2 regions of the Thalassotalea sp. PLHSN55 genome follow, and region 2 is predicted to be linked to the other one. Evidence: predicted binding sites of a transcription regulator. Region 2 holds the regulator's gene; the other holds the start of a gene.
The links. Region 2 encodes LexA, which represses DNA repair genes until DNA is damaged. Its sites were predicted from a motif close to TACTGTATNNNNATACAGTA; they were not measured.
Positions count from the first base shown of each region.

Region 1: a site for LexA is predicted at 2,581-2,600, ahead of ACRRSQ_RS18530 (DNA polymerase II). Genes of this name have one in related genera too.

Region 1 covers NZ_JBPDIH010000012.1:37,487-46,620, forward strand. Annotated here, with positions in the region: gene ACRRSQ_RS18530 (DNA polymerase II) at 157-2,556, opposite strand; gene dinG (ATP-dependent DNA helicase DinG) at 2,657-4,777, shown strand; gene ACRRSQ_RS18540 (hypothetical protein) at 4,897-5,277, shown strand; gene ACRRSQ_RS18545 (RDD family protein) at 5,336-6,475, shown strand; gene ACRRSQ_RS18550 (bifunctional transcriptional activator/DNA repair enzyme AdaA) at 6,537-7,589, opposite strand; gene pdsO (sortase-associated OmpA-like protein PdsO) at 7,820-8,656, opposite strand; gene pdsR (proteobacterial dedicated sortase system response regulator) at 8,868-9,134, shown strand, end outside.
Region 2 covers NZ_JBPDIH010000003.1:79,346-88,479, forward strand. Annotated here, with positions in the region: gene ctaD (cytochrome c oxidase subunit I) at 1-1,525, opposite strand, end outside; gene coxB (cytochrome c oxidase subunit II) at 1,538-3,076, opposite strand; gene lexA (transcriptional repressor LexA) at 3,630-4,253, opposite strand; gene ACRRSQ_RS06290 (PEP-CTERM/exosortase system-associated acyltransferase) at 4,617-5,417, shown strand; gene ACRRSQ_RS06295 (ThiF family adenylyltransferase) at 5,499-6,389, shown strand; gene ACRRSQ_RS06300 (PEP-CTERM sorting domain-containing protein) at 6,780-7,592, opposite strand; gene prsT (XrtA/PEP-CTERM system TPR-repeat protein PrsT) at 7,736-9,134, opposite strand, start outside.

The sequences.
Region 1 (9,134 bases), on a different contig from region 2:
CGTTACCGTATCTGATGATGGTTGGCCTGATTTGTATTTAGATGATATTAGTATTACAAATTAAACTTATAAATAATAACCTTCCAAGATCACAGCAACACATGTTGTTGTGATCTAAATTAAAAAACGCTAAAACCTAACCAATTCAATCCTATCTTATTTTGGCCCACCAAATAAATCCAATTGGGCATCAACGATTTCGCTAAAACTGGTGCCAATAAAAGGTAAAATAGCATCGGCTACGGTCGCTAATTGGCGATCAACATACAGCTGATAATCTAAAGCTGAGCTTTGATATTCTTTCGCTTGCGGGCCATTTACTGTTATGTAATATTCAATCCAACCGCGGCGCTGATACTTAAGCGGTTTATTGAGTTTTTCATTTTGCTGATCAGCTAAACGCGCAGCTTTAACATGCGGTGGCACGTTTTTTACATAATCACTGAGCTTTCGGCGAATACGTTTTCGATAAATCAGTAAGTGATCAAACTGCCCTGCTTTAGTTTTTTCAACCATATCAATAATATAATCTTTAACTGGCAACTGATTAAATACCCGATGATATAATTCGCGTTGAAATTGCTTGGCCAATTCGGTCCAGTCAGTACGCACACTTTCTAAACCTTTAAAAACAATTTCTTGTTCGCCGTTTTTCTCTAACAAACCCGCATAACGCTTTTTGGTGCCAACATCTTGCCCGCGAATAGTTGGCATTAAAAACTGGCTAAAATGGGTTTCAAATTCAATGTCTAACTGGCTATCAACGTGGTATTTGTCTTTTAAAATTTTTTGCCATTTATCGTTAATATAATCTTGTAACGCTTTGCCAATGTGCTGACATTCATCACTCGATTTATTTTTACCAACATCAACAAATATCGAGTCAGTATCGCCGTATATAACCCGATAACTTTTATCTTCTAGCCATGATTTGGTGGTTTTTAATATTTCATGGCTGCGCTTAGTGATTGAGCCCGAAAGTCGTGGGTCGAAAAATCGACAACCGGTTGAGCCTAAAATGCCATAAAAAGAGTTCATGATAATTTTTATCGCTTGCGATAACGCGGCGTTTTTTTCTAATTTAGCTTTATCCCTTTCTTGCCATAGGTCGTTAATAATATCTGGCAAAAAGTGCTCTTCTCTTGAAAAATAGGCGCCATCAAACCCTTCTATCGCTTGCTCGGGTGATTTTAAGCCTTCAATTAATCCCATAGGATCAATATTAAACGTTCGGATAATACTTGGGTATAGGCTTTTAAAGTCGAGCACCAAAATGTTTTTGTATAAACCCGGAATAGAGTCCATAACAAAACCGCCAGGCGATACTAAGCCAGAATGGCCATCACCCATGTTTGGCGCAACATAACCTTTGCGATGCAATTTGGGTAAGTATAAATTGGTGAAGGCTGCAACCGAGCCGCCGATTCGGTCAATGGCTAAACCGGTGAGCTGCGAGCGTAAAATGGCAAAATCTAGCAGCTGTGTTTTTTCAAAAATCAGCCAAACTAAACGACAATCTTCAAGATTATAAGCAGCAAGCGCCGTTTTGTTGTGATGAAAATTATGAGTGATCTCTTTAATACGATTATCAACATCGTCAACTTTTTTGCTCAAACCTAATAATGCATTAGAGACATGATCTAAAGAAAAGCTAGGAAAACTGTAGGTAGCGGTTTTTAATAAATCGATACCGTCAAGCACAACACGCCCTGATATTTCGAGAAACTGTTGCTCGCTATTCTTATTTTTACGCCAATATGGCGCTTTACCATCACGGCCAATATTAAAGCTAATTCCATGAATATCGCAGCGCTTTTGCAGCAAGTTCATATCAAAGTTAATCACATTCCAACCAATAAGAATATCGGGATCGTAGCGTTCAAGCCAATCGATAAAGGCATGTAATAACGCCTGTTCATCTTCTACCCAAACGATATAAGGTTGCTCAACTGCTAATGGTTCATCGGGTTTGTCACCAATGATAAAAACACATTGAACTTGTTCTCTATATAAACCAATTGAATAAAGTTCACCTTCGAAAGAGCACTCAATATCAACTGACACCATCGACAACTCTACAGCACAACTTTCGCGTTTACACTTAGCGTTGCTAACTTCGATATAACCGTTTTGTTGTTGCTCATAACCTGTGTATGCAAGGTTTGCCGTAATAAAGCGTTCCATCAAATAACGTTCATCCGGCCTAAAGTCATCTTCGTAACATTTTACGCCGTGCTGCGATAATAAGGCTCTCGCCTGATAAAGCTCGCGCATAAATTTAAAATAAAAACCGCTCACAGGCTGCTGATTAAACGCTTTCAGTGTTAAAGGCTGACATTTAGCGAGATTAATATTATGCTCTGCCAATAACTGCTTTGCTTGTTCAACTTGATGATTTTCTATAAAAAATAGCGCCAATTCATTTTCAACCACCAGTTTGATTGGTCCGCGTTTACTGTGTAACCATAAAGTGATCACGATACCGTGTCGCTTATCTTGTGCTTGTTTAGTCAGCAAATAGCCGGTGTTAAGCAAGAGGTTGTCAGTATTTGTCATTTGTGGTCGATTATTGTTTGCAGAACCTGTTAATATATACAGCAGTGTAATATATCCGCCGAATGATTAAAACGCCTGCTTGGCGCAAAGTGAAATATAAATGTTAAGTGAAAAAATTAAACAAGCGATCCGTGACTCCTATAAAGCCATTGGTAAAAGTTTGCCGAACTTTAATCCACGTAAGCAACAAACATTTCTAATTGCAGAAATCGCTAAAACCTTAGCGGGCGATTACGACAAACTAAGAAAAATCATTACCATTGAAGCCGGCACAGGTACAGGTAAGTCACTCGCTTACAGTTTAGGCTCAATTCCGCTAGCTATTTCGCGTGATAAAAAGGTCATTATTTCTTCAGCAACTGTCGCTCTGCAAGAACAATTAGTGGATAAAGATTTACCCTTTTTAAAAGAGCATACTGGCCTTAACTTTAATTACACCCTAGTAAAAGGGCGACAACGTTATGTCTGCAAACAAAAACTCACACAAGCGGTTGCTGAAGATGACAGCCCGCAGGCAGGTTTTACCTTTGCAGAAAAGCCTAAAAAAGATGATTTAGCCAGTTTACGCGCTATGTATTCCGCACTAAAAGAAGGTTCATGGCAAGGTGATTTAGACTCTTGGACCCAAGGCATTTCACCTATGGTTTGGCAACAAATTCAAAGTGACAAACACAGCTGTTTAAAGCATATTTCAGAGCACAGCCATTGCCCTTTTCACAAAGCACGAGACACTATGGACGAAGCCGACGTCTTAGTTGTCAATCACAGTTTGTTATTAGCCGATCTAGAACTTGGCGGCGGTAAAATCCTCCCTAGCCCAGAAGATTGCTACTATGTCATTGATGAAGCCCATCACTTGCCAAAGGTAACGCGTGACCATTCAAGCGCAAGCATTACCTTAAAAGGGGCAATTGATTGGCTGAGTAAGCTACAAGAAACCGGTGATAAAATTGCAAAACTGGTAAAGTCACAATCAGCCATTTCACCTTCAGTAAGACTGGCGGATGACGTACAAGATTTACTGGTTGATTGTCGAAAAGTGGTCACTTATATCGAAAGTAATCGTCAGCAATTATTCCCTGAAAAACCGAGTTCACAATTTAGCAAAAAGCTTGGCAATAAAGAGGCTGAAAAATTACACCGTTTTGAAAATGGCATTATTCCACAAGAGTTAAAAAACTGGAGTGAAGACTTAGCTAGCGCCAGTAAAAAATCGCTTGCGCAAATTAATAAGCTCTACAACATTTTAATGGAGCATGTAAAAGAAGGTGATGTGCAACTGTACTTAGCAGAGCCTTTATTAGCCGAAGCAGGCTTTATGAGCCAGCGATTAGAAAATTTTACCGCCCTTTGCGCTATGTACGCTAAAACAGACAGTGACAAAGGCGCGCCTATGGCAAGGTGGATAGAACAAATTGACGGTAAGCGTCAAGATTATTTAATGTCGGCCTCGCCTATTGATGTTGGTTTTATGCTTGAAGATATGCTGTGGTCAAAGTGTGAAGGTGCAGTTTTGTGCTCAGCAACGATTATGGCGCTGAACTCGTTTGACCATTTTAGAAAACAAGCTGGTTTATCAATCAACGATGGCAGTCAGTATCAAAATGTCGCTTCGCCTTTTGATTATCAAACCAATGCTAAGTTAGTCGTACCGCAAATGGTCTATGAACCCAGCGCTGATAAATTTACTGATGAATTAATAAAGAAGCTGCCGAAACTGTTTAAACAAGGTAAAACCACCCTGGTGTTGTTTTCTTCCTATTGGCAAATGGAAAAAGTGGCTCAGCACCTACGTGAAAAAGATAAACTTACACTGCAAGTTCAAGGTGAACATTCACGCCAGCATCTTATCGAAAAACATAAAAAATTAGCCGATGAAGACAAAGAGAGTATTTTGTTTGGTACGCAAAGTTTTTCTGAAGGGCTCGACTTACCGGGCAAGTATTTAACCAACCTTATAATCACCAAACTGCCCTTTTCCGTGCCGACTTCACCTGTTGAAGAAGCACATGCTGAGCACATCAGCGCCAAAGGCGGTAACCCCTTTATGAGTTTATCGGTACCAGAAACCTCTAAAAAGCTTATTCAAGCAACCGGCAGGTTGTTGAGAAATGAAGCTGACACCGGAACAATTACCTTGCTCGATAGACGCGTGGTGACTAAACGGTACGGAAAAGATCTACTCAATTCGCTACCGCCTTATCAGCGAATTATTGAGTAAAGTCACAATTGTTGAATCAAATCAATATTCAACAACAAAATTGCCTTGGCTTTTGTGACCGACTCGATTATTTTTGTTAACGGAGTATTTATTAAAATTTAAGTCCGTTGAGAGATCTTATGAGTAATAAAATAAAATCGATAGTTTTCACCTTATTAGTCGTTATTTTTGTGTCTGGCTGTAGTAAAACAGTCGATATTGAACTTGCGTCAGAAGTGACAATGTACCCTAGCCAAAGCAGTAAAGAGCGCATTATCATTACCGAGCAAGACGAAGACTATGTAATGCTTAACAAATGGTTAACTGAGCACAAAAGTGGTTGGTTTACCGCATCAGGTCGTTTTCAAGGCGGTGTTTACTTTCGCTCAGGCGAACACGGCATTCAAGTGACTAAAACCAAAGTGATCGTTTATTCCACCAAAGGCAGTAAACCACAGGCGTTATATGCGCAAGAGATCAAAAAAGGTGATTTCAATAAATTGTTAAATAAGTACCAATAGTTATGTCACAATGCTTGAGTGCTCATGCTGATTATTCTTTTTAAGGGACAATTTTGATATGCCTCAAGCGCCATCTCAAACACCGATAACGACAGACTTATCAACCGAAGAGACCCGTCAAGTACTTACCCCATTTGCGTTTAAAGTCGATCAATCTTTATTTGGTCTAGCTTTAGCCGCGCCTTGGCGCCGATTAGCGGCGTTGCTAGTTGATTTGTTTTTCATTGCGATATTAAGTGGCGCCCCTGGTGAACTGCTCGCCATTGTGATCGCTTATACGTTTTATCAATTAGGCAGTAAAAAACGTGCACAGCAACAAGGGAAAGTTGTCGGCGCTAAAAGGCGTGCTATTATGCGGTTTATCGGTGCCTTTATCGTTTTTATGATTTTACTAAGCCTGTTACCACTTGCGGTAGATGAAGCAGAGAATATATTAAGCGACGAAATAACTAACAAACAAACCTCTGGTATAGATGGCAAAGAGATCGGTTTTGCCAAAGCAATTGAAATGTCAGCACTTGCCCTGAGTATTTCACAAGCCATGGAAAAGGCACAATGTACCGAACTCGATTGTTATCACCAAATACTTTCACCTTATATTAACGACCTTCAAGCATTAGCACTTGATGAGCAAGTAGCTAAATCAGGTATAGAAGAAGTGGTTGAAAATACAGATTTAGCAGCTACTGATAAAACGACTTTACTCAATAAATTGCTACTCGAATATCAAGCGCCCGCTGATTTAGATAAATCAATATCGAGCAATCCTTCATCGGCAGCTGTAACTACCTTGGCTAATGACATAGACAGTGAAATAAGCAGTAAAACAAACACTAGTGCGGGTGACGAAAAACCCGTTTATTCAATTATTCAATTGGTAAAAGGCATTATTAGCGACTTAGGTTTAGGTTTTGGTTGGGCGGCATTTTACTTTACCATTTTTACCGCGCTATGGCATGGTCAAACACCAGGTAAAAAACTTTTTTACATCAAAGTACTGCAACTTGATGGCACGCCATTGTCAATGTGGGACAGTTTTGGTCGCTATGGCGGATACGGTGCAGGAATAGCGACCGGGCTTATTGGCTTTATTCAAATCTTTTGGGATGCTAATCGACAAGCCATTCATGACAAAATATCAGCAACGGTAGTCATTAATGCTAACAGCGTCATTGAAAACAAAGATAGTAAAAGCTAAGAAAGTAAACACTAAGCACAGCTCATATTATGCTGTGCCGCTATACTATTTATTCTGCCAATTATTGATATTTAGCTTCATGATCAAGTAGCCACTGTTTCCTCGCTAAGCCACCAGCATAACCAGTTAAGTGGCCATTTTTGCCAATAACACGATGACAAGGAACAATTATCGCAATACGGTTACAACCATTGGCATTAGCAATGGCTCTTACCGCGTTTTCTTTATTTAAAATTTTTGCTTGCGCTTGGTAGCTGACCGTTTGACCATAAGGTATTTGCATTAACGCTTGCCATGCCTGCTGCTGAAAATCGGTGCCGGGCGATTCAATCGCCACAGAAAAACATTGTCGCTGTCCTTGAAAATATTCATCCAACTCTTGGCGCGCTTGCACTATGTGCTTATTTTCACCATGTACTATGATGCTATTGAGCCGCTGTTGTAATTGCTTGAATTCAGTTTCTAGCATTTTTCGTTCAACAAATTCTAATAAACAAATGCCATTTTCTGTGGCGCAAATAAACATAGGGCCAAGTGGCGTTGTTACTCGACTGATCAATATCACCCCAGTATTGGTACTTGCACTGGGTGCTTTGCCGACGATTTTTTTAAATGTATAACCAAAGCCGCTTAGCGACTCATAGCCGTTGTCAAAGGCGACTTCAGTGTTACTTTTACCTTTTTTTAACGATTGATAAGCATTATTGATGCGAAACATGCGTTGATACGCTTGAAAGGTCATACCATAATTTTTATTAAACCATCGCCTAATAAGCTCAGGACTTACGCCCTTTTGTTTTAACTGAAAATCGGTAATTTTTTCAGTGGGATTTTCTTTAACTAAAGCTAACGCCAGCTGAACTTGATTTGGCGCTTCGCACGAGTTTTCTGTTGGTTTACATATTTTACAGGGACGAAAGCCTGCCGACATCACTTCTTTTACACTGGTATAGAACTCGACGTTTTCAAATTTAGGTTTTCTCGCTCGGCAACTGGCAATGCAAAAAATATTGGTGGTTTTTACGCCAACATAAAAGACACCAACATACTGTGTATCGCGGGCAACCAGTGCCTGATAATAATCTTTAATGAGATGTTGCTCGGTAATAGCCATTTAAAAACTCGATAGAAGAATTAACGTCACTAAGCTTAGCGTGAACCGCTTTTATCCAGCAACCGAAAACTGGACAAGTAATTTTATCTGTTGTTTTTATTTGAAATATACTATTTAAAAACAGTAAAAAAGCCAAGAGCAAATACTCTTGGCTTTGAACGTTAATTAGGTTTAGTTAATTAAAGAATCACCTCCTTGATATAGTTGTTATTCGCATGACCTATTGGGAACTAATTCTTTGCTGTTTGACCGTTACGAGATTTAACTTGTAACACCACGCGGCGGTCATAAAAACTAACTTCGTCTTGATGATTTGCTACTAGCGGGTTTTCTTCACCAAAAGCAAAACTTTGAATGCGGTTTTCGCCGACACCTTGCGCCATTAATAATGCTTTTACACTTTCAACGCGTGCTTTAGATAATTGTTGATTTCTACCTTCATCACCTTGCAAATCCGTATATCCAGACAAGTCGACTGACAGGCTCAAGTCACTGTTGAGTAGTTGCGCTAACATTGCGACTTGCTCTTGATAATGCGGCGCAATTTCACTAGAACCGGTAGAGAACTGTAAACTCATTAATAGCTGCTCTGCTTTAATTTGGTTAGCTTGGCGATAATTTTGCTCTAACGAGATTAATTCGCTTTGATACTCTTGTTCGACTTGCTGAAGCTTACGCTCCATATTACGTTGATAACTTCGTTGTTGCTGCTCACTCATTTGTTTTTGCATTGCAAGTGAGTCGCTTAAATGCTCAACCTCTTCGTTGGCATTAATATGTTTAGCGATGAAGTGACCTGTAAGCCCAGTTAAGATTGCGCCAACTGGTCCAGCAACAATTGCGCCAACCACAACACCGACACCAGTGCCTACTTCTTCACGGGTTTGCGCACTTTCTTCGAGCTGTTCAGCGCTAACCACTTCTGAGATTTCATTCGATTTTGCATAAGTTGTCGATTGGGCAAATGCATTTGAGCTTGTTACGCTTGCGATAATGACAGATAAACTTAACGCTGAGCTTATTAAGGTAGTTTTTGTGGTGCTAGTTGATTTTTTGCCAATAGTCATAGTGTTTTCCTCTAAGATAAGTGTTTGTTTAAATTCACGAGTATTTCGTGATTGAGGTAATTAAAACGCAAAATTGCGCCACCAAAAGGGAGGAAAAAAGGCAAAGCAACGAGCAATTGTGGCAACAATATGGCAATTGATATAAAACAGCGCATCCGATGAAAAAATTCGATATAGTCTAGCTAGATTTAGTAGAAAGAAATGAGAATTGATGAGCAAACGTATCGCTATAGTAGAAGATGAAGCAGCCATTCGTGAAAATTATGCTGATGTATTACGCAGTCAAGGTTATCAGGTGCAAACCTTTGCCAACCGAGAAAGTGCCACGCAAGCGTTTAGTTTACATCTGCCCAACTTAGTTATTTTAGATATTGGTTTAGAACAAGAATTTGATGGCGGCTTTACCTTATGTCAGTGGTTGCGTGATATCTCTAAAACTATTCCGATCATCTTTTTAACCGCCAGAGATAACGATGTT
Region 2 (9,134 bases):
AAGGTTTTGCTGGTGCTTTTTCACCACCACGAATACATTTGATCACCACAGCCAAGAAAATAAGCTGAGATAAACCAAAGGCAAAACCACCAATACTGACCCACTTATTAAAGTCGGCAAATTGCAACGCATAATCAGGAATACGACGTGGCATACCTGCTAGTCCTAAGAAGTGCATTGGGAAAAACAGTAAGTTCACCGAAATTAATGAACACCAAAAATGCCAGCGACTTAAGGTTTCGCTGTACATATGCCCTGTCCATTTAGGTAACCAGTAATAACTCGCTGCATAGATAGAAAACAATGAGCCAGTAACAAGTACGTAATGAAAGTGAGCAACCACAAAGTAAGTATCATGATATTGAAAATCTACCGGCGTCATCGCGAGCATCAAGCCAGAGAAACCGCCAATGGTAAATAAAATCACAAAAGCAATTGAAAATAACATCGGCGTTTCAAAGGTCATCGCGCCACGCCACATAGTGGCAACCCAGTTAAAGACTTTTACACCTGTTGGTACCGCTATCAACATGGTGCAGTACATAAAGAATAACTCACCAAATAACGGCATGCCGGTGGTAAACATGTGATGCGCCCAAACAATAAACGACAACAAGGCAATAGACGAAGTTGCGTAAACCATTGAGCTATAGCCAAACAGTTTTTTACGTGAAAATGCCGGAATCGTAGTTGAGACGATACCAAAGGCAGGCAAAATCATGATGTAAACTTCAGGGTGGCCAAAGAACCAAAAAATATGTTGGAACAAGACAGGATCACCACCGCCAGCAGCGTTAAAAAAGCTGGTACCAAAATAGGTATCGGTTAATAACATAGTGACTACCCCTGCCAAGACGGGCATCACCGCTATTAACAAGTAGGCAGTAATGAAAAATGTCCAAACAAACAATGGCATTTTCATGTAGGTCATGCCTGGTGCACGCATATTCATGATGGTAACCACGATATTAATCGCGCCCATAATCGATGAAATACCCATAATATGCACAGCAAATACAAAAAATGCCGTACTACCATTTGAATAAGTGGTTGATAGCGGCGCGTAGAAAGTCCAGCCAAAATTAGGCGCGCCTGACTCCATAAAGAAAGAGCCGATTAAAATAGAAAAAGCGAATGGTAATATCCAAAAGCTCCAGTTATTTAATCGAGGTAACGCCATATCTGGCGCCCCTATCATCATAGGTAACATCCAGTTTGCTAAGCCAGTAAATGCCGGCATTATCGCGCCAAATACCATAATCAAGCCGTGGACTGTGGTTAACTGGTTAAAAAAGTCTGGTTCAACTATTTGCAAACCCGGCTGAAATAATTCAGCGCGGATCACCATAGCTAAGGCGCCACCCGTTAATAACATGATGAAAGAAAACCACAGATACAAAGTACCAATGTCTTTATGGTTGGTGGTATATAGCCAGCGTTTTAAACCGGTCATTTTATGATCATCGTGATGCTCGTCATGCGAATCATGATCATTAGTCGTATCGTTAAGAACGTCTGTTGTCATTATAGTTACTCCCTATTTCGCACTTGCCGCATCAACGTCGGCAGCTTGTATTAAATCACCGGTGTTATTACCCCAAGCATTACGCTCGTAAGTCACAACTGCTGCAATTTGAGTTTTAGTTAATTGACCACCAAATGCAGCCATAGCAGGATTTTTCGCACTGCCATTAATCACCATATCAAGGTGGGCATTAATATCACCGGTAACGATTGCACTACCGATAAGTGATGGAAATGCAGGAGGAATGCCCGCGCCACTTGCTTGGTGACAAGCGCTACAGCTGGCGGTGTAAACTTGCTCGCCCATAGCCATCATTTCATCAAGGGTGTAAGTTTTTGTTAGATCTTCAACCGCCGGTGCGCTTTCCGCTACTTGTGTGGCGACATCATCAACAACATCCATTGCCGCTGATTTTATTTGTTCAACTTTGCCCGCAGGAGTTGAAGAATCATCAGCAGGAAGTCCCTTAACATCAGCAGCTTGCACCATATCTCCGGTATCGTTGCCCCAAGCATTTCGCTCGTAAGTAACAACGGCAGCAAGTTCTTTTAAGCTAAGTTGTTTACCATAGCCTTGCATTCCAGTGCCAGCACGGCCGTTGACGACAATATCAATATGAGCTTGGATATCGCCGGTGGCAATTGCGCTGCCTTTTAGTGCAGGAAATGCTGGAGGAACACCTAAACCAGTGGGCTGATGACATGCAGCACAATGTGCCATATAAGTGGTTTCACCTAAGCTCATTAATTCATCCATAGACAAGGATGCATTTAACGATTGCTGCTCAGCTGCTAAAGCCTGTGCAGCTATGTCGCGTTGCTCAACTAGCCATTTTTCATAATCGGCTTCAGATCGCACGTCGACAACTACCGGCATAAAGCCATGATCTTTACCACAAAGCTCTGCACATTGGCCGCGATAAATACCGGGTTCATCAACTTTGGTCCAAGCCTCATTAATAAAGCCTGGATTAGCATCTTGCTTAACCGCAAAAGCTGGCACCCACCAAGAGTGAATAACATCGTCTGAGGTAATTAAGAATCGAACTTTTTTATTAACAGGAATAACAAGAGGTTTATCAACTTCAAGTAAGTAGTGCTCGCCCTTTTCAGCGTTATCACTTACTTGATTTTCGTATTGCTCTCTAGGGGTTGAAAGCACTGAATAGAATTCTATATCTTGGTCAAAGTACTTATAGTGCCATTTCCACTGCGAGCCAGTAATTTGAATAGTAACATCTGAATCGTCATTATTTTCCATCTCAATTAATGTACTCGTGGCAGGCACTGCCATGGCAATTAAGATGACAATCGGAATTGCGGTCCAGAGGATCTCGACCTTAGTACTTTCATGAAAAGTGGCTGGTTTTACCCCTTTAGATTTTCGATGAAAAATCATCGACCAAAACATTGCGCCAAATACAACAAGACCAATAGCAGTACAAATGTACATCACCATCATATGCAGGTCATAAACCTCCCTGCTAATATCTGTTGCGCCCTTTGTTAAATTTAACTGCATGTCGGCCCAAGCTGAACTAGAAAATAACATTCCTAGTAGCAACCAAACCTGGTTACATCTCTTCACTCAACATCTCCTTCTGCTTGTAAAAGCAAAACAGAACGTTTTGAAGCAAACAACTTAATTACTTATATTGGTTCTGTTTGGTTTTCTTATTATTATTTCCAACGTAAGGTAGAAACCACGCATTTACACCACGCTTTCTTCTATTTTCTTATTATCATTTTGTCTATTTGCTGTACTAGAATTACTTAAATTTTATTCAAGGTCTAGTTTTTTTATGACATAGATCAACAAAAAAACCTGTGATATCAATAGAGTATCTACTCTAGGAACGAATAAAAACGGACATATATATTCGTGATAAAAATCACAAAAAATTTGCTTCAGGCGAAGAGGGCTCTAGTGTTGAGCTGATTAAATAAACAACAATTTATTGAAAATAACGAGAGTATTGGCGGAGACAAAAACAAAAAATACGACATAAATTATGTCGTATTTAAGACTCTGTTTTTCTAGGCTTATCATTTAAGTTGAGGAAAAATATCTTAGTTAAAGCTGAAATAATAAAATTTAGATATGTTTACATCCAATCGGCAGAGCGAATAACCCCAACGGCGATCCCTTCAACATTGAAACTTTGGCTCGCTAGATCAACAACAATTGGAGAGAAATCTTCATTTTCGGCGTGTAAATAAACAACATTACCTTCACGCTTGAATCGCTTCACGGTAACGTCATCTTCAACTCTTGCCACAATAACTTGCCCGTTTTGCACATCACTGGTTTGATGAACCGCTAACAGGTCACCATCCAAAATACCGATATCCTTCATACTTTCACCATTTACCCGAAGTAAATAGTCTGCTGAAGGACGAAATAAGTTACCATCAATTTTATAATTTTCTTCAACATGCTCTTGCGCCAATATTGGTTCACCAGCAGCGACTCTGCCGATAAGTGGCAACCCCTCTTCTTCAATGAATTCTTCAGCTAGGCGAATCCCACGTGACGTGCCAGGCAACATTTCAATATAACCTTTTTTGGCTAACGCTTTTAAGTGTTCTTCCGCAGCATTAGCTGACTTAAAACCAAAAAAATCAGCTATTTCTGCACGAGTTGGCGGCATACCTGTAGCTGATATTTTTTCTTTTATTAGATCAAAAATCTGCTGTTGACGGGGGGTTAATGGTTTAAGCTCAGTCATTATATTTGCCTGTAAATATGAACAGTATACCTGTTATTGTATACAGCCTTTTAATAAAGGCAAGCTTAACATTGTGTAAAACGAAATTTTACACAACTATTGGCGCTGTTTTTAACTAATACACCTTTTATAAATGAAAGACATGACTTTTATTTTGTAACGACACCAAACTAACTAACCTCTTTAGTTTCAAACAGTAAGCTATAGAGAGCTTTCGTATTTTTTCTCATTAGTAACATCAAAAAAGTATTTAAATATAAAGGAAAATATTGAGTTACTAGTATATTATTAGTAAGAGATGACCTAAAGTTACATATTCGTACATATTGGCTGTTATTTTTACCAATTGATATTGAGGGAAACATGAGTTCTTATTCTATTGCTGAAAACTTCAATCAGTATTTCAAAATAAAATTTGCAAGCACCAAGGAACTCCAGCAAGAAGCATATAAAATTCGTTATGGTGTATATAGTGAAGAGCTTGGCTGGGAAGAACCAAACCCATTGCATATGGAATCTGATGAATGTGATAAATATGCCTATCACTGTTTATTAGAACACCGAAGAACTGGGGTATTTGCAGGGTGTATTAGATTAGTTATCCCACCAGCTGAAGATCCCGAAAAAAAGTTGCCTTTTGAAGAGCATTGTTTAAGTAGTGCAAAAACAGAAGTATTAGACACAACAACTTTACCACGTGGTGGCTTCGGTGAAATTTCACGATTAGCCGTACTTGCTTCGTTTAGGCGTCGTGAAAAGGAAAAGCAAGTTCCTTTCGTATTAAACGACGTTAATATGGACAACATGTATAGTCCCGAGGAAAGACGTAACTTCCCTAATATTGCGATGGGTCTATATTTAAGTGGCTTAGCTATGGCTACAATTTTTAATCATGTCGGTCTTGTTGTAATGATGGAGCCGAGATTAAATCGACGTCTAATTCGTTTTGGCTTGCCCTTTGAGCAAATTGGTGACGAAATGAATTATCACGGCCAGCGCGCGATGTTTTTTCTCGCTCGAGAGAAATTCGACACTGAACTAAATGATGAAATAAAGAAGCTTTATGCGATTTTATATGATGACCTCGCTTCTCAAATTTCATTAAGAAAATTTTCAAATAATGCAGAATTCAACTTGCCAGATATTAAGTTAATTACACCTTAGTCGCATGTTTTGGCAATATCTATTTTTTAAATAACAACGATAAAATAGTTTACTCTTAAGCTATTTTTCTAAAGGATTGCTATGTTTAACTACGAAGAAGCTTTCTCTCGTAATATCGGTTGGGTAACGAGAGACGAGCAACAAATACTGCGTAATACCCGTGTTGCAATTGGTGGGCTTGGAGGCGTAGGCGGCGATCATGCGATTGTTCTATCACGCCTTGGTATCGGGAAATTTAATATTTCCGATCTTGATGATTATGATGTAGCAAACTTCAACCGCCAAGCGGGTGCTAATATGAATACACTTGGTCGCCCTAAAGCGGAAGTCATGGAAGAAACCATTCGAGGTATCAACCCGGAAGCTGATATTAAGAACTTTGATCAAGGCATTACCGATGAAAACTTAGAAGAGTTTTTAACAGACGTTGATATTTATGTTGATAGTTTAGACATTTTTGCGTTAGAAATGCGCCGTAAAGTTTTTCGACGTTGTTACGAAAAAGGCATTCCAACAATTACTGCCGCGCCAATGGGAATGGGAACTGCATTTCTAGTATTCATGCCCGGCAAGATGACATTTGACGAATATTTTGCCATTGTAGATACGCCAGCAAACGCATCAGAAGAAGAAAAAGCGAACATTTTTAATGACAATATTATTCGTTTTGTTGTTGGTGTCTCACCTTCCATTCAGCAACGTCACTATATTGTTGATAGCACCTCAATAAACTTCTTTAAAAAGAAAGTACCTTCAACCTGTATGGGCATTTCGTTAGCCGCAGGTACCTTATGTACCAATGTACTTAAGCTTATTTTAAAGCGTGGTGATGTGATTTATGCACCACATGGGCTGCATTTTGATGCTTATCGAAACAAGTTAATTAAGACTTGGCGCCCTTGGGGTAATAAAAACCCTGTTCAACTGTATATGTTTTGGCGATTCAAACAAATCATTAAAGACAATACTTAAGCCATTTCAATCAACATCTATTAAAACTTCAAAGCTCTGTCAATGCAGAGCTTTTTTACATCCAAGATTAAAGCCTTGCAGCTTTTAACTTTCTACTTTTAGCTTCCTACTTGTAGCTTTCGCTTCCACTTGTAGCTTTTAACTTCCCACTTGCAGCTTTTAACTTCCCACTTGCAGCTTCGGCTTCCCACTTGCAGCTTCGGCTTCCCACTTGCAGCTTCGGCTTCCCACTTGCAGCTTCGGCTTCCCACTTGTAGCTTTCAACTTACCATTTATCTCTTGTAGCTCATCTCTTCCAACTTTTAGCTTTTAGCTTTTAGCTTCTAACTTGCAGCTTTTTAAGGCATAAAAAAACCGCCAATCGGCGGTTCTTTAAATGAGAGTTAAGTATTACTTAGCTTTGCGACGTGCTGCGCCAAAACCTAGTAAACCTAAACCTAACATTGCTAAAGTAGCAGGCTCTGGAACAGAGAATTCTAAAGAAGCATCATGCGTTCCACCAATACTTAAAATGTGACCTTCAGCTGTAGTTTCAACAAACTGTGGGTTGATAGGGTCAGTGTTTTGGTCAATACGGAAACGTACTGGCGCAGTATGGCTTGCTGCATATTCACTGAATGTTTGTGAACCACCACCAACTGCAATGTTAAAGATATCAGCTGCTGGGTTTACGTTAGTTACGTCACCAGAGAAAACTTGGTTACCTGGAGTACTTACGTGGCTCTTAATTTCAGTAGAAAATAAGTTAGTACCAGTAGCAAAACCATCTGCTGAAGTAAATAGTAACCAGTCAATAGTACCTGAAGTGTAGTTAAAATCAGTACCGTTGAATGTACCCATTAAATCATCAAACGTGAAGCTGATTAACCAGTCAACACCGTAACCGTTGTCACTTGGGCCAAATGGACCTAATTGTGAATCAACTAATGCAGTTGCACGGTTTGATAAGAAAGTACCTACTTCTAAGCCACCTTTTGAAACGATAGTATCGCCAACATCAAGACCGTTAAAATCGTTATCAGTAATTAAAGACTCTGATTCATAACGTAAAGTTAAGCTGTCTTTCCAACCAGTAGTTGTAGGACCGTCTGCAACTTGTGCGTTACCACCAAAGTCAGTACCAACATCAATGTAAATTGGATCTGCTGCTGCTGTCCCTGCAAATGTTAAAGCCATTGCTGCGGCTGTTAATAGTTTGTTCATTTTGTTAATCTCCGTTTGAGTTATGTTTGTATATAAGCAACGGAGATGCCAACTTTAAAAAAACCTTTAAAAACAACAAATTAACACAGCGGTGATTTTTAATTGTTTCAGCTTTGTAAAAATTACTGACACTTAATAACAAGCTATAAAGTGCGCTTTATTTGTTCAAATCTTTGCTTAGCGTCAAGGCTCAACTGACTCGAGTCAACATCGCCTAATAATGACTTAACTTCAGCATGGTTATTATTCGCCATTAACGCCTGTAAGTAATGAACTAAATAATTGTGATTACTTGGTTGTGCTTCTTTGGCTTGCGTCAAAAACGTTAAACTTTGTTGGTATTGTTTGTTAGCAAGTAAAGTTAAGCCATAAGTATTCATTATTGCGACATTATCTGGTGCCTGTTCAAATGCAGCTTTTGCATTGTCGAGTGCTTGTGTTGGCTTACCTAACTTTAGTGACAACATGGCAATATTGTTAAGCATGGCAAAGTGGTTATTCGTTTTACTTGCAACGTGCTGATAAATACTCATTGCTTTTTTAGGCTCGGTGCTTTCTAACAGTTCAGCTTGCTTTAATAGCAGATTCAGCGAAGGCTCTGCGCCTTTCGTAAAAGCATTAATCTGCTGAAGTGCTAATGCACTCTTATTAGTCTTTTGCAGGGCTGCTACATATTCAAGCAATACGGTTTCTACCTGACGCTGTTGATATACTTGACCTAATAATTGTTCAGCTAAAGCATAACGTTTTTCGAGATAAGCAATTTGGCCATCTAAATGCGTCATGCCAATATGTTCTTTATCTAGATTTTTCAAATTAGTTAATACACGTTTAGCGGCATAAATATCGTTATTATCAAGATGAATTTTCGCTAGATTTACTGCTAACCCTGTTGAAGTTGGCATTAAGTCTATGGCTTTTTCCATTTCAACAATCGCTTCTCGATACTTACCTTCAAGCTTCAAGACATTAGCTTTTGCTATTTGCGGTTTAGGGTTAAACCGGTTTTCTTTAATGGCTTTATCAAAGCTGGCGATAGCACCTTGGTAATCTTTGGTATTCGCTTGAATTTTGCCTTTAAACATTAATAACTGAATGTTTTTGTCATCTTTAGCAAGGCTTGATTCAACTACTTCCATGGCGGTTGTTAAGTCGTTGGTTAGCGCGTAATAGCCAGACAAAGCTAAAGCAGACACACTATTTGCATTGTTCTTGTCAAATTCAGCTTTTAGAAAACCTTCTATTCTTTCCTGATATTGCGCTTCGTTTGAAAAATTAAGTAAAGCAGCAACGGCGTAAGTCGCTTCCATGCTGGTCGAAATAACTTGCTGATAATATTCTATTGCTTGGTCAAAATTGCCTTCTTTTTCATTAAGCGCACCAAGCATATAAATAGCATTAACATTGTTACTATTAATTTTAGTCACTTTAACAAACTCTGCTTTCGCTTCACTTAGTTTGTCTTGTTTATCAAAAATTAAGCCATTAAGAATATGATGAAGTTCGGGATTAGACGTTTTAACCTTATTGGCAGCTTCAAAT